4 regions of the Pantoea folii genome follow, and region 2 is predicted to be linked to each of the others. Evidence: predicted binding sites of a transcription regulator. Region 2 holds the regulator's gene; each other region holds the start of a gene.

Region 1 (3,212 bases), on a different contig from region 2:
TCGCGGTGACGATTACCGCGCTGAATATTTCAACCCTACCAGCCTGAACTGGCACGACGTGATCAAAGCTTCCAGCGCCATTCCGGGGTTCTATCGCAGCGGTGTGCTGATGGATGGCGTGAACTATCTCGATGGCGGTATCAGCGATGCGATTCCGGTGCGTGAAGCCGCACGACGCGGTGCCGATACCATTGTGGTGATCCGCACCGTGCCATCACAAATGTCTTACACGCCTAAATGGTTCAAACGTATGGAGCGCTGGCTGGGTGACAGCGCACTGCAGCCGATGATCAACATCCTGCATCACCATGAAGAGAGCTATCGTGAGATTCAGCAGTTTATCGAACAGCCGCCAGACGACCTGCGCATCATTGAAATTTACCCGCCGAAACCGCTGGCGAGTATGGCGCTGGGTAGCCGTTTGGCTTCACTGAATCAGGATTACCATTTAGGACGCCGCAGCGGCCGCTATTTCCTCGCGACGCTAGGTCAATGGCTGAGCGATGCCGAACCGTTCCTGCGCCAGACTACCGTGACACCACCGGCCGCCGTGGCGAATGCACCAGACAATCGTGCGGTGCACACGCCGCCGCTGGCGGATAATGATGCCGATTTTGATGCAGGATCGCTGGCATGAGATTTATCGACACCCACTGTCATTTCGATTTCCCGCCTTTTGTCGATGACGCCGCAGGCAGCATCGCCCGTGCGGCGCAGTCGGGTGTGGAACGCATTATTGTGCCGAGCGTCGATGCCAGCCGCTTTGCACTGGTCAGCCAGCTGGCGCAACAGCACGTGGCGCTGTATGCCGCATTAGGGCTGCATCCGATCAATATTGCCGAGCATCAGGATGCGCATCTGGATCAGCTGGAACAGTGGTTGAAAACGCCTGATAGTAAACGCGTGGCGATCGGCGAGATCGGCCTCGATCTCTATATGCAGGACGCGCAATTTGATAAGCAAACGCGGTTACTGGATGCACAGCTCAAACTGGCGAAACAGTATGATTTGCCGGTGATCCTGCATTCGCGTCGCACCCACGATCAGCTGGCGCTGCATTTGCGTCGCCATGATTTACCGCGCCGTGGCGTGGTACACGGTTTTGCTGGCAGCCAGCAGCAGGCGGAACGTTTTATCCAGCTTGGCTATGCGATCGGCGTGGGCGGCACCATCACCTATGAACGCGCCAGTAAAACCCGCAACACTATTGCTAATCTGCCGCTCACCTCACTGTTACTGGAAACCGATGCGCCTGATATGCCGTTGCAGGGTTATCAGGGGCAGCCCAACCGTCCTGAGCGCGCGCGTAACGTGTTTGATGTGCTGTGTCAGTTGCGCAGTGAATCGCCCGATATCATTGCTGATACGCTGTGGCAGAACAGCCTGCGCGTGTTTGCCCTGCCTGCCTGATCTCCTCCCGACACAATCTGGATTTCCCGCGGTTTTGGCGGGTATTGGCTACAGTAATAAAATCAGCATTACCCTTTTTTGCCCTATTTTGTGATAATATTCACAACCTGTATTGCACCTGAAAACGGGTGTGCTGGCGGTTATTTGTGACTTAAATCACTAAATAATTGTATTCATATGACGAATTTTCTTTTTTCATGTGACATGAAGCGCAATTCATTCAGGTGTGGTTTGTTAGAATTATCACATTATCCGGTGGGCACAGTCTGCCGGTCACCTTTTGGAGAGCATCATGACCGATCTTAAAGCGGCCGCACAACGCGCCCTGCAACTGATGGATTTAACCACCCTGAACGACGATGACACCGATGAGAAGGTGATCGCGCTGTGTCATCAGGCGAAGTCGCCAGCCGGTAACACCGCGGCCATTTGCATCTATCCGCGTTTCATCCCTGCGGCACGTAAAGCACTGCGCGAGCAGGGCACGCCTGATATTCGCATCGCCACGGTCACTAACTTCCCGCACGGCAACGATGACGTTGAGATCGCGCTGGCAGAAACCCATGCGGCGATTGCATACGGTGCAGACGAAGTGGATGTGGTCTTCCCGTATCGCGCGCTGATTGCCGGCAATCGCGACATCGGTTTTGCGCTGGTGAAAGCCTGTAAAGAAGCCTGCGCCGCTGCCAACGTGCTGCTGAAAGTGATCATCGAAACCGGTGAACTGAAAGAAGAAGCGCTGATTCGCGCCGCTTCTGAAATCGCTATCGATGCCGGTGCGGATTTCATCAAAACCTCAACCGGTAAAGTGCCGGTTAACGCCACGCCAGAAGTGGCGGCGATCATGATGCAGGTGATTCACGATAAAGGCGTGCAGCAGCAGGTGGGCTTCAAGCCTGCGGGCGGCGTGCGCACGGCGGAAGATGCCGCGATCTATCTGAAGCTGGCGGATGACATTCTGGGCGAAGGCTGGGCGGATGCGCGCCACTTCCGCTTTGGTGCTTCAAGCCTGCTGGCGAGCCTGCTGAATACGCTGGGCCACGCGACAGCGACCAGCAAAGCGGGCTACTGATCCCAGCCTCAGGGTCGCCATCAATGGCGACCCGAATAATGTTTGGTGCATTTCACAGCAATCTCCCGGGGAGGCAACCTTGTTCCTGCCACAAGAAATTATTCGAAAAAAACGCGACGGCCAGCCACTGAGCGAAGCGGAGATCCGTTTCTTTATCAATGGCGTGCGCGACAACAGCGTATCAGAAGGTCAGATTGCCGCGCTGGCAATGACCATCTACTTCCACGATATGAATCTTGAAGAGCGCGTGGCGCTGACCATGGCGATGCGCGATTCCGGCTCGGTGCTCAACTGGAAGTCGTTGAACCTCAATGGCCCGATTGTTGATAAGCACTCCACCGGCGGCGTGGGCGATGTGACTTCGCTGATGCTCGGCCCGATGGTGGCAGCGTGTGGCGGTTATGTCCCGATGATCTCCGGGCGCGGCCTCGGCCACACCGGCGGCACGCTGGATAAGCTGGAAGCGATCCCCGGTTTCGATATCTTCCCGAGCGACGATCGTTTCCGCCAGATCATCAAAGATGTCGGTATCGCAATTATCGGCCAGACCAACTCACTGGCCCCCGCCGATAAACGTTTCTACGCCACGCGTGATATCACCGCTACCGTTGACTCGATCCCGCTGATCACCGCATCGATCCTTGCCAAGAAACTGGCGGAAGGATTGGATGCGCTGGTGATGGATGTGAAAGTCGGCTCCGGTGCTTTTATGCCGACCTTTGAAGCCTCG
Region 2 (3,212 bases):
CAGCGGACTTGAGCGAAAGATAGCTGCGCAGCGCCGGGAACAGCGGCAAACGGCGCTGGCGATCGGCCATCAGGTCACGGGTGTATAAAGGTTTCTGGGTGCGCAGCACGCGGGCGATGCGGCTGAAATGGTAATAGCAGAAGTTGCCCACCGGATTGTCGGGATGCTGGCGCGCAATTTTTTCCAGCGCGCCGAGCTGCTTTTCCATGTGGAAGCGATCGGGCAATTGATGATAGAGAATGGCATCGGCCAACAGGCGCAGACGCGCAGAGATGGTTTTGGCATTCCAGCGGATCACCGCTTCGGCGTGACTCTGCTCGACCAGCTTTTGCACTTCTTCCGGCTGGTGCAGGCTCACCGAGATGTGCTCCTGCAAATCAAGCGCCACCTGGAAAGCCCGCGTCAGGCGCTTGTGGCTGTTATCGCGGCTGGCAGAGAGCATGTGCATCTGCTGATAGCAGGTGGTGATCAGGTCAACGGCTTTTTGCTGACGCGCCAGCAGCGGCGGCAGCGCTTTTTCCGGATCGGTGAGCTGCGTCAGCAAGGTGTACTTGGCATCGCAGTAATCCGCCAGTTCCCGATACAGCAGACTGAGCGTTTCGCGCATCGGCTGCTCTTTCCACAGCCAGAACCAGAACCAGTTAAACAGGCCATACCATAGCGTGCCGCCGATATACAGCAGCGGCGGCACCCACATGGGCATGCGTCCTACCAGGCTGAGGCTAAAGATGGCGGCAATCAGTGTGGCGGGCAACAAGCGACCGTGCAGCGGGCTGATTTCGCCGGTCACGCCTATCAGCAGCGGCAGCACAAACAGGATCAGCGGTAACGGAATGGCGTCACTGGTGAGAAATTGGATCAGAAAACTGGCGGTGGCAAACAGGGAGCCGCCGACAATCAGGCGTTTAAAGAAGCGTTTATGCGGGGTATCGAGACCCGCCATGTTGCAGCAGGCAGGCACTAAGGAGAACAGCAGGCCTTTTTGCAGATCGCCAAACAGCCAGCCTAGTGCCACAGGCAGGCACAGCACCAGCGTTTGCCGCAGTGCGTAGTTGACCTCAGGATGATAGATGATTCGGCGCCACATCAGCTCATCGCAAACAAAAACGGCGCGATGTTGCCATCACGCCGTGGGTGATAAGAAATTAGCGGGTGCCGTAGACGACGATGGTTTTACCGTGTGCGGAGATCAGGTTCTGATCTTCCAGCATTTTCAGGATACGACCCACGGTTTCGCGTGAGCAACCCACGATCTGACCAATCTCCTGACGTGTGATTTTGATTTGCATCCCGTCGGGGTGCGTCATCGCATCGGGTTGTTTCGCCAGATTAAGCAGTGTTTGCGCAATACGGCCCGTCACATCGAGGAAGGCAAGGTTGCCCACTTTCTCGGAGGTGACTTGCAGACGACGCGCCATTTGCGACGAAAGTCGCATTAAAATATCCGGGTTTACCTGAATCAGCTGACGGAATTTTTTGTAGGAAATTTCAGCCACTTCGCAGGCAGTCTTAGCACGTACCCAGGCACTACGTTCCTGGCCTTCTTCAAACAGGCCGAGTTCGCCGATGAAGTCTCCCTGATTGAGGTAGGAGAGGATCATCTCTTTGCCTTCTTCATCTTTGATCAGAACCGCAACGGAACCTTTCACGATGTAGTACAGCGTTTCCGCTTTCTCACCCTGATGGATGAGCGTGCTTTTGGACGGATATTTGTGAATATGGCAATGGGACAGGAACCATTCGAGTGTAGGGTCTGTTTGCGGTTTGCCGAGAACCATTCGCTATTATCCTCTGTTGTAATCGTGCCCAAAACACAGGGGGCAGTTTTCCCTGTCAGGCGGTGTAATCGTCGAGCGTTTCCAGTAAAGGAAAATTATTTCCGGGTGATTCTTAAGCTACGCTTTTGATTCTTCCCGCCTTCGTCTGTGATGACGAAAATATTTTCAGCACTGTTTGTAGCACAGCTTTTGCAAGCTGTCTTCTGTTGTCTCGCTTCAGCAACAGGCGGAAGAGTCTGGATTGCTGTTTATCAAGTGAAAGCGTACTCTGGCGGCAAAACCGCCACTTCAGGAGAAAGAATAATGCAGGCACGAGTGAAATGGGTGGAAGGGCTGACCTTTCTCGGAGAATCCTCATCAGGCCATCAGGTATTAATGGACGGTAACTCGGGTGACAAAGCGCCAAGCCCGATGGAGATGGTTTTGATGGCAGCAGGCGGCTGTAGCGCGATTGACGTGGTATCGATCCTGCAAAAAGGCCGAAATGATGTGGCTGACTGCGAGGTGAAACTCACCTCCGAGCGCCGGGAAGAAGCGCCACGTATTTTTACGCAAATCAACCTGCATTTTATCGTTAGCGGCACAGCGCTAAGCGATAAAGCGGTGGCGCGGGCCGTCGATCTGTCGGCGGAGAAGTATTGCTCGGTGGCGATCATGCTCGGCAATAGTGTGAAAATGACGCACAGTTACGAAGTGATTGAGCGATAACATAAGTGGGCGGCCAAACGGCCGCCGCTACAGAATTTCTGGATTATTCAATCCGTTTACCTTCAATCAGCCGCTGCACCAGTGGCGTCATGATTAACTCCATTGCCAGCCCCATTTTGCCGCCCGGCACCACCAGCGTGTTCATATGCGAAATGAACGAGCCCTGGATCATCGCCAGCAGGTAAGGGTAAGCAATGCCTTCCAGTCCACGGAAGTGAATCACCACAAAGCTTTCATCGAGTGAGGGAATTTCACGTGCGGCAAATGGGTTTGACGTATCCACCGTAGGTACACGCTGGAAGTTGATGTGGGTGCGCGAGAACTGCGGCGTGATGAAGTTGATATAATCCTCCATTGAACGCACCACTGAATCCATCACCGCTTCACGGGAATGGCCGCGCTCGCTGGTGTCGCGCACCAGCTTTTGAATCCACTCCAGATTGACAATCGGCACCACGCCGACCAGCAAATCGACATGCTCGGCGACGTTGTGCTGCTGTGTAACCACGCCACCGTGTAATCCTTCATAGAACAGCACGTCAGTGTTTTCCGGCAGCGGCTGCCAGGGCGTAAAGGTGCCCGGCACCTGATTCCACGGCACCGCTTCGTCGTAGGTGTGCAGATATTTGCGCGACTCACCCAGCCCGGTTTTTCCGTAATGCTTAAACGTCTGTTCCAGCAGCCCGAAGTCATTGGCTTCCGGACCGAAGTAGCTAATATGACGGC
Region 3 (3,212 bases), on a different contig from region 2:
CCTCTGGCAACAACAAGCTAAATGGCACAGCGGTAATTTATAACTAATCACCAAAGCGCAAAGAATGGCGCAGGGGCGCACTGATGTGGGCCCCTGGTCGTGAAGCGAATTATCCGTTAGAGCGGAGTTGCGGATACCGACGGAAGATGGTGATACACCAGAACAACGCAACCAGTCCAATTAACCCCCCCACGTTACCCACATCCGACATTTTCATATGCAGGCTGACCTGGTTACCCAACAGGGCACCCGCACCAATCCCGATGTAATAAATACCTGAGAACAATGACATCGCCACATCGGTGGCATCCGGTGCCAGTGACAGCACACGAACCTGCATCGCCAGGCCGATCATCATCATTGCCATGCCCCAGAAAATGCACAGCAGCGAAATGGCTGCAGGGCGCACGGCGGCAAACAGCAACAGCCCCATACTCAACGTGATGATGCCAATCGCGGCGAGTAACATCGCTGAGGGGAATTTGTTGCCCAGCGTACTGAACAGCACGCTGCCGATAATCCCGGCTGAACCGAACAGCAACAGCAGTAAAGTCGTGAAGTTCTCATCCGCATTCGCGACCACCTGCATAAAGGGTTCGATGTAGCTGTATGCGGTGTAGTGCGCGGTGACCACCAGCGTCACCAGAATATACATTGCCACCAGCGCCGGACGGCGGAACAGCATCGGTACGCTACTCAGTGAGCCAGTGTGCTCGCTCGGCAGACGTGGCAGTATCCGCACCAGCAAAATTAGCAGCACCAACGCTGACAAGCCGATCATGCCGAAAGTGGTGCGCCAGCCGAGGTATTGCCCAACGATTCGGCCAATGGGCACGCCCAACACCATCGCCAATGCCGTACCGGTTGCCAGCATACTCAACGCCTGGGTTTTTTTGCCAGCCGGAGCAACACGAATCGCGAGTGAAGCAGTAATCGACCAGAATACCGCGTGCGCCAGTGCGATGCCGATGCGCGAAATCACCAGCGAGGTGAAATCCCATGCCACGGACGAAAGCACATGGCTGGCGATAAACAGAATGAACAACACCGACAGCAGCAGACGGCGTTCTATATTCCGCGTCAGTAGCATTAACGGCAGGGATAACAGCGCAACGACCCATGCATAAATGGTCAGCATAATACCGACATCAGCGGTCTTCATGGCGTAGCTCGCCGCTATATCCGACAACAGGCCAACAGGTACAAATTCAGTGGTATTAAAGACAAAGGCGGCAATCGCCAGCAGCACAACGCGTAGCCAGGCTGTTTTACGTGAGACGGTAGTTGGTTGCATGGGGTTCAAATCGATCTGACAGCGAGTGAGGGGGCGAAACGAGCCCGGTTAAGTGACCTGCATCACAAATTGGGGCTATTGTGGAGCATTAGTGAGCGGATGAAAACCATGAGTACCGTTTTTATTCCTGATTATTTTTTATCGCTAAAGGTCGTGGTAATAGCCTGAGGTTATTATCCATTCTTGCTTTTTGTCTCAGGGAGGCATGGCGGGTAAGAACAACCAGGGCGTAACGCTTTACGATCCAGTGATGACCAAGTCGGCTGTTTCTTTATTAGAACGATGTGACAGCCGTACTTAACATAACCCTGTAAGCGCTACGCCATTGTCAGACCAGCATTATCAGAGTTGCACCATATGTTTTAGAGCCACGCTATGCTGAGTGGTCAGGCTTTTTTTTACCGTCACCGGACAACAATGTTCACATCCAAGGGCACTGGAATAGAATTTACGTGCTTGTTGAATGGCGGCCGTGGCGGTGTAGAAAGTGCCGAGAAAGCGCCGTGCACCATCTGATGGCAGGAACGGGCAGCCTGTTGCATGTACCACATGGTTGTCGTTATAGCCTGCATGCTTATCGACGTAATAATAGAGTTGCATCTAACGTCCTCATTGCTGTGAAAAAAGAAAATCTAACTATTGTTGGAATAAAATGGATTATAGCGACGAATTGTCGTTTTGTTTTAAGTGGGACTATTTGAAAGCGAGATTCTGACGGCTTAAGCGAGAAGCGGGGCGCGGCGGCCCCGTCGTTTAGATGAAAGGTATTACAGTTTTCGGCACTGTAAACGCCAGCCGACGAACAAGGCCAGCAACAGCAGCACACTGATGAACAGCGTTACGCCCGCCCAGCCATAGCTGTGCCAGAACACGCCGCCTAACGTACCCGCCACGCTGGAACCTACGTAATAGCTGAACAGATAGAGTGACGAGGCCTGGCCTTTGGCACGGCGTGCGCGTGGGCCAATCCAACCGCTGGCAACGGAGTGCGCGGCAAAAAAGCCCGCCGTAAACAGCATCATGCCGGGCAGTATCAGCCAGAGTGAATTGAAGGCGGTGAGCAACAATCCAGCCAGCATAATGGCGGTGGCGGCAATCATCACCGGACCACGGCCAAAACGACTGGTCAACGCGCCTGCTTTGGGCGAGCTCCACGAGCCAGTCAGATAAACCACCGACAGCAGTCCCACCACCGCCTGGCTCAACGACCAGGGCGCGCTTAACAAACGGTAGCCGATGTAGTTAAACAGCGTCACAAACGCACCCATCAACAGGAAACCTTCTGCAAACAGGAACGGCAAACCCTTGTCGCGCCAATGCAGGCGGAAGTTGATAAACAGACTACGCGGGCGCAACGAGGCGGGGCGGAAATGGCGTGATGCGGGTAAAATTTTCCAGAACATCAGCGCGCCAGCCAATGAGAAGCAGCCGATCACGCCAACGGCGACACGCCACGAGAAGAAATCGGTCAGCACCCCGGTGAGCAAACGTCCACTCATGCCGCCAATGGAATTACCGCTGATATATAGTCCCATCGAGAAGGCAATCACGCGGGGATGTATCTCTTCACTCAAGTAGGTCATACCGACCGCTGCCACGCCGCTGAGAGACAGCCCGATGAGTGCACGCATCATCAAAATGCCTTGCCAACTGGTCATGGTGGCCGAGATCAACGTGCAAATGGCAGCGAGCATTAAGGCTGTGACCATCACCGATTTACGCCCAATCGCATCGGATAACGGGCCGGTCACCAGCAAGCCTAACGCCATCAACCCCGTTGAGAGTGACAATGAAATACTGCTCTCGGCGGGAGAGACACCAAACTGTTGTGACAGCACGGGCAGAATTGGCTGCACACAATACAGCAGCGCGAAGGTGGCCAATCCAGCGGAGAATAATGCCAGCGTGACGCGCATAA
Region 4 (3,212 bases), on a different contig from region 2:
CAGGATAAGTCAGCTTCATCGTCAGCTTGTCGTTTCTGATTTGCCATGTCAGCTTCTCGTCTTCGGGTCCATCGCGCCAGCGACCACTGCTATCCGGATTATCTGACATCAAGATAACGCTCTCGCCCTGGACCCGGCAGCGCACGGCCCAGCGTGATTGATCGGAGGGCCGGATATAGTGCACCCACGCCACGCCCTGCTCATCCACCTTATCCAGCTGCATGATTTTGAAGCTGCGACCAAAGCTCAGCGCGGTAGCCGCTTTGCACAGGGTCCCCAGGTGTGGATTGATCAACGGTTCTGCCTGCGCGCTGGGCACTGGCAAAATTTGTGAAGCAAATAGCTGGAGGTAGGACAGATAGCTAATCGTCGCTATCGCCAGAATGGCACGCTTTTTCATTATTGTTTTCCCTGCCTGATGCTTAAATTTGCACCTGTCGGCTTATCGTCTTGTTGTTTTATTATTCGTTTTGCCCTGCTTTTTTAGCTTACCGTTTGCCTTGCTGCCGTCATTGGATCAATAAGTGGTAAAAATCGCGTATTTCCATCTTTTTCACCCCAGGCGATTTGCCGATTTGCAAAGCGCATACCACAATTAATCGCACCGTCTCGTCGCGGTGAAACACCATCTAAGACAGGGAGATAACCAATGAATTTTTTCAAAGTCGTTGCAGGATTATTAATGGCTGCGGTCATGGCGATCACACTTAGCGCCTGTGCACCAACAGCAACAAAGGAAGGAACCGGGGGCTATATCGATGATACGGTGATCACCACCAAGGTTAAGGCACAGTTGTTGAATGACGACTCGCTGAAATCCACCGAAATCAACGTCGAAACCTTTAAAGGAAAAGTGCAGTTAAGCGGCTTTGTCAGCTCACCGCAGATGGCGAACCGTGCAGTGACGGTGACCCGCAGCGTGGCAGGGGTCAAATCTGTAGTTAACAATATGCAGATTAAGTAATAGCGTATCGATACTGCAGCGGGCGGCCTTTGGGTCGCCCGTTGTGTTTCAGCGGGTGCCTCAGAAACGGTAACCCACACCAAAGAAGAACACCCACGGATCGATGCGCGTGTTGATATTCTGTTGTTCACCGTTGGCTTTAAATTTCACTTCAGTATCGATGTCCATGTACCACAGCGATGCGTTCAGCATCCAGTCGCGGTTGATTTGATAATCCATCCCCACCTGACCCGCCACACCCCAGGAATCTTTGACGCTTAAATCACTTAAGCCCGCGTCCTGGCCGGTTTGATTAAATTTGGCATCGTAGAACGTGGTGTAGTTGATACCTACGCCAACATATGGGCGCACCGGGCTGCGGCTATCGAAGAAATAATACTGTGCCATCAGCGTCGGCGGCAGCTGGCGCACGGTAGCCAGATTTCCGGTGGCACCAAGGCCAACCTTGTGACGGAACGGTGTCGCCGCCAGCAGCTCCACACCGATGTTGTCTGTCGCCATGTAGGTGAAGGTCAAGCCTAGTTGGGTGTCGTTACTCACGTTAAAGCCGCCCATACCCAGCACATTGTCAGAGCCTTCGGTTGGACGAACAGTCGCGCTACCGGCACGCATGAAAAAATCCCCCGCCTGATGAGCCAGTGCCAGTTGCGGGATAGCCAGAGCCAGTAGCAATGCGCATTTTGCCAGTTTCATAATCACTCCTTTGCAGAAAAGTAGGGTCTTAATCGGGATTGCGGCACAAGATCTAACCCTTTTTTGGTAAAAGATCATCTGCATCAATTCAAATTAATCACTTAAAAAACAATGAATTGATTCAGATCAATTTTCGGCATTGCGCGCCTGAAAGAAAAAACGCTGAGGGGGTTTTGAGGGCAGATGAAGAGGCTTTGCTGCTTTTATGAACCGGGTACGAACTTTAATTCCCCATTCTTTACCAGAGATGACACAAAGTTATGGTCTTGCGGGTGCCCGCCAGCCCACAGAACATGTACAATCGCCGGGTTAATTAACCCGGTTCCATCAAGGAGAGTACATGTCTATCACGGCAAGCTCGTTATACCGTGACACAGGAAATTTTCTGCGTCATCAGCTGGTTACTATTGTGCTGATGGCGTTGTTGACGTCGTTCATTACGGTGATTGTCGGTCATGCATTAACCCCAGGCGAAGACCAGTTATCCCTGCTTAGCCAGGCTGACGACAGCGCAACCTCACTGTTTGAGCTGGTACAGAATATGTCACCGGATCAGCAGCGCATCCTGCTGCGCGCTTCCGCAGCCGGCACCTTTGCCGCGCTGATCGGCAACACGCTGCTGCTGGGCGGTATGCTGTGCCTGATCCCGCTGGTCTCCAATGGCCAACGCGTGAGTGCCCTGCGAGCAATCGGTGCCTCCGCGCCACTGCTGCCGAAACTGCTGCTGCAGACCTTCCTGATTACCTTGCTGGTGCAAATTGGCTTTATGGTATTGATGGTGCCTGGCGTGATTCTGGCGATTCTGCTGTCACTGGCACCGGTGATACTGGTCAGCGAGAAAATGGGTGTGATTGGCGCGATGCGCGCCAGTATGAAACTGGCATGGAAGAACATGAAAGTTATCGCCCCTGCCATTGTGCTGTGGTTGCTGGCGAAGATTGTGCTGATGTTCCTCATCTCATCACTCACAGTGCTACCGGTGAACATCGCGTCGGTGGTGATGAACGCGCTGGGTAATCTGGTCTCAGCGATTCTGATTATCTATTTGTACCGACTGTATATGCTGTTACGTTAACAGCGATGGCGCTCTGCGGAGCGCCTTTATTGAACGCTCCTGCCCTAACTGGAAACGCTATGAAGCAGTTACTCGATTTTCTTCCCCTGGTAGTTTTCTTCATCTTCTACAAGCTGTACGACATCTTTGTCGCTTCTGGTGCCCTGATTGTCGCCACGGGTCTGGCGCTGGTGGTCAGCTGGGTGCTGTATCGCAAACTGGAAAAGATGACGCTTTTCACCTTCGCACTGGTGACGGTATTCGGCACGTTGACGCTGGTGTTCCATAACGATGAATTCATCAAATGGAAAGTCACCGTGATCTATTCTCTGTTCGCGTTGGCTCTGCTCTACAGCCAGTTCTTTATGGAACAGCCGCTGATTCAACGCATGCTCGGTAAAGAGCTGCAGTTGCCCGGTGTTGTGTGGCGTCGATTGAATATTGCCTGGGCCATCTTCTTCTTCGTCTGCGGCCTGGTAAATATCTATGTTGCGTTTTGGT

The links. Region 2 encodes CRP, which controls carbon source genes, mostly activating them, when cyclic AMP is high. Its sites were predicted from a motif close to ATGTGANNNNNNTCACAT; they were not measured.
Region 1: the regulator CRP is predicted to act here: its motif matches at 1,499-1,516, upstream of deoC (deoxyribose-phosphate aldolase).
Region 3: the regulator CRP is predicted to act here: its motif matches at 1,345-1,362, upstream of AC1MDE_RS04205 (sugar transporter).
Region 4: the regulator CRP is predicted to act here: its motif matches at 1,772-1,789, upstream of ompW (outer membrane protein OmpW).

What each region holds. Positions count from the first base shown of each region.
Region 1 covers NZ_JBWXON010000003.1:244,545-247,756, reverse strand. Annotated here, with positions in the region: gene AC1MDE_RS06160 (patatin-like phospholipase family protein) at 1-637, shown strand, start outside; gene AC1MDE_RS06155 (TatD family hydrolase) at 634-1,410, shown strand; gene deoC (deoxyribose-phosphate aldolase) at 1,703-2,482, shown strand; gene deoA (thymidine phosphorylase) at 2,562-3,212, shown strand, end outside.
Region 2 covers NZ_JBWXON010000022.1:45,859-49,070, reverse strand. Annotated here, with positions in the region: gene AC1MDE_RS21820 (YccS/YhfK family putative transporter) at 1-1,087, opposite strand, end outside; gene crp (cAMP-activated global transcriptional regulator CRP) at 1,146-1,778, opposite strand; gene AC1MDE_RS21810 (OsmC family protein) at 2,082-2,486, shown strand; gene AC1MDE_RS21805 (phosphoribulokinase) at 2,530-3,212, opposite strand, start outside.
Region 3 covers NZ_JBWXON010000002.1:149,789-153,000, forward strand. Annotated here, with positions in the region: gene bhsA (multiple stress resistance protein BhsA) at 1-47, shown strand, start outside; gene AC1MDE_RS04205 (sugar transporter) at 110-1,294, opposite strand; gene AC1MDE_RS04210 (hypothetical protein) at 1,637-1,894, opposite strand; gene AC1MDE_RS04215 (MFS transporter) at 2,062-3,212, opposite strand, start outside.
Region 4 covers NZ_JBWXON010000002.1:24,793-28,004, reverse strand. Annotated here, with positions in the region: gene AC1MDE_RS03660 (hypothetical protein) at 1-400, opposite strand, end outside; gene AC1MDE_RS03655 (hypothetical protein) at 484-696, opposite strand; gene AC1MDE_RS03650 (BON domain-containing protein) at 650-964, shown strand; gene ompW (outer membrane protein OmpW) at 1,025-1,657, opposite strand; gene AC1MDE_RS03640 (YciC family protein) at 1,998-2,732, shown strand; gene AC1MDE_RS03635 (septation protein A) at 2,792-3,212, shown strand, end outside.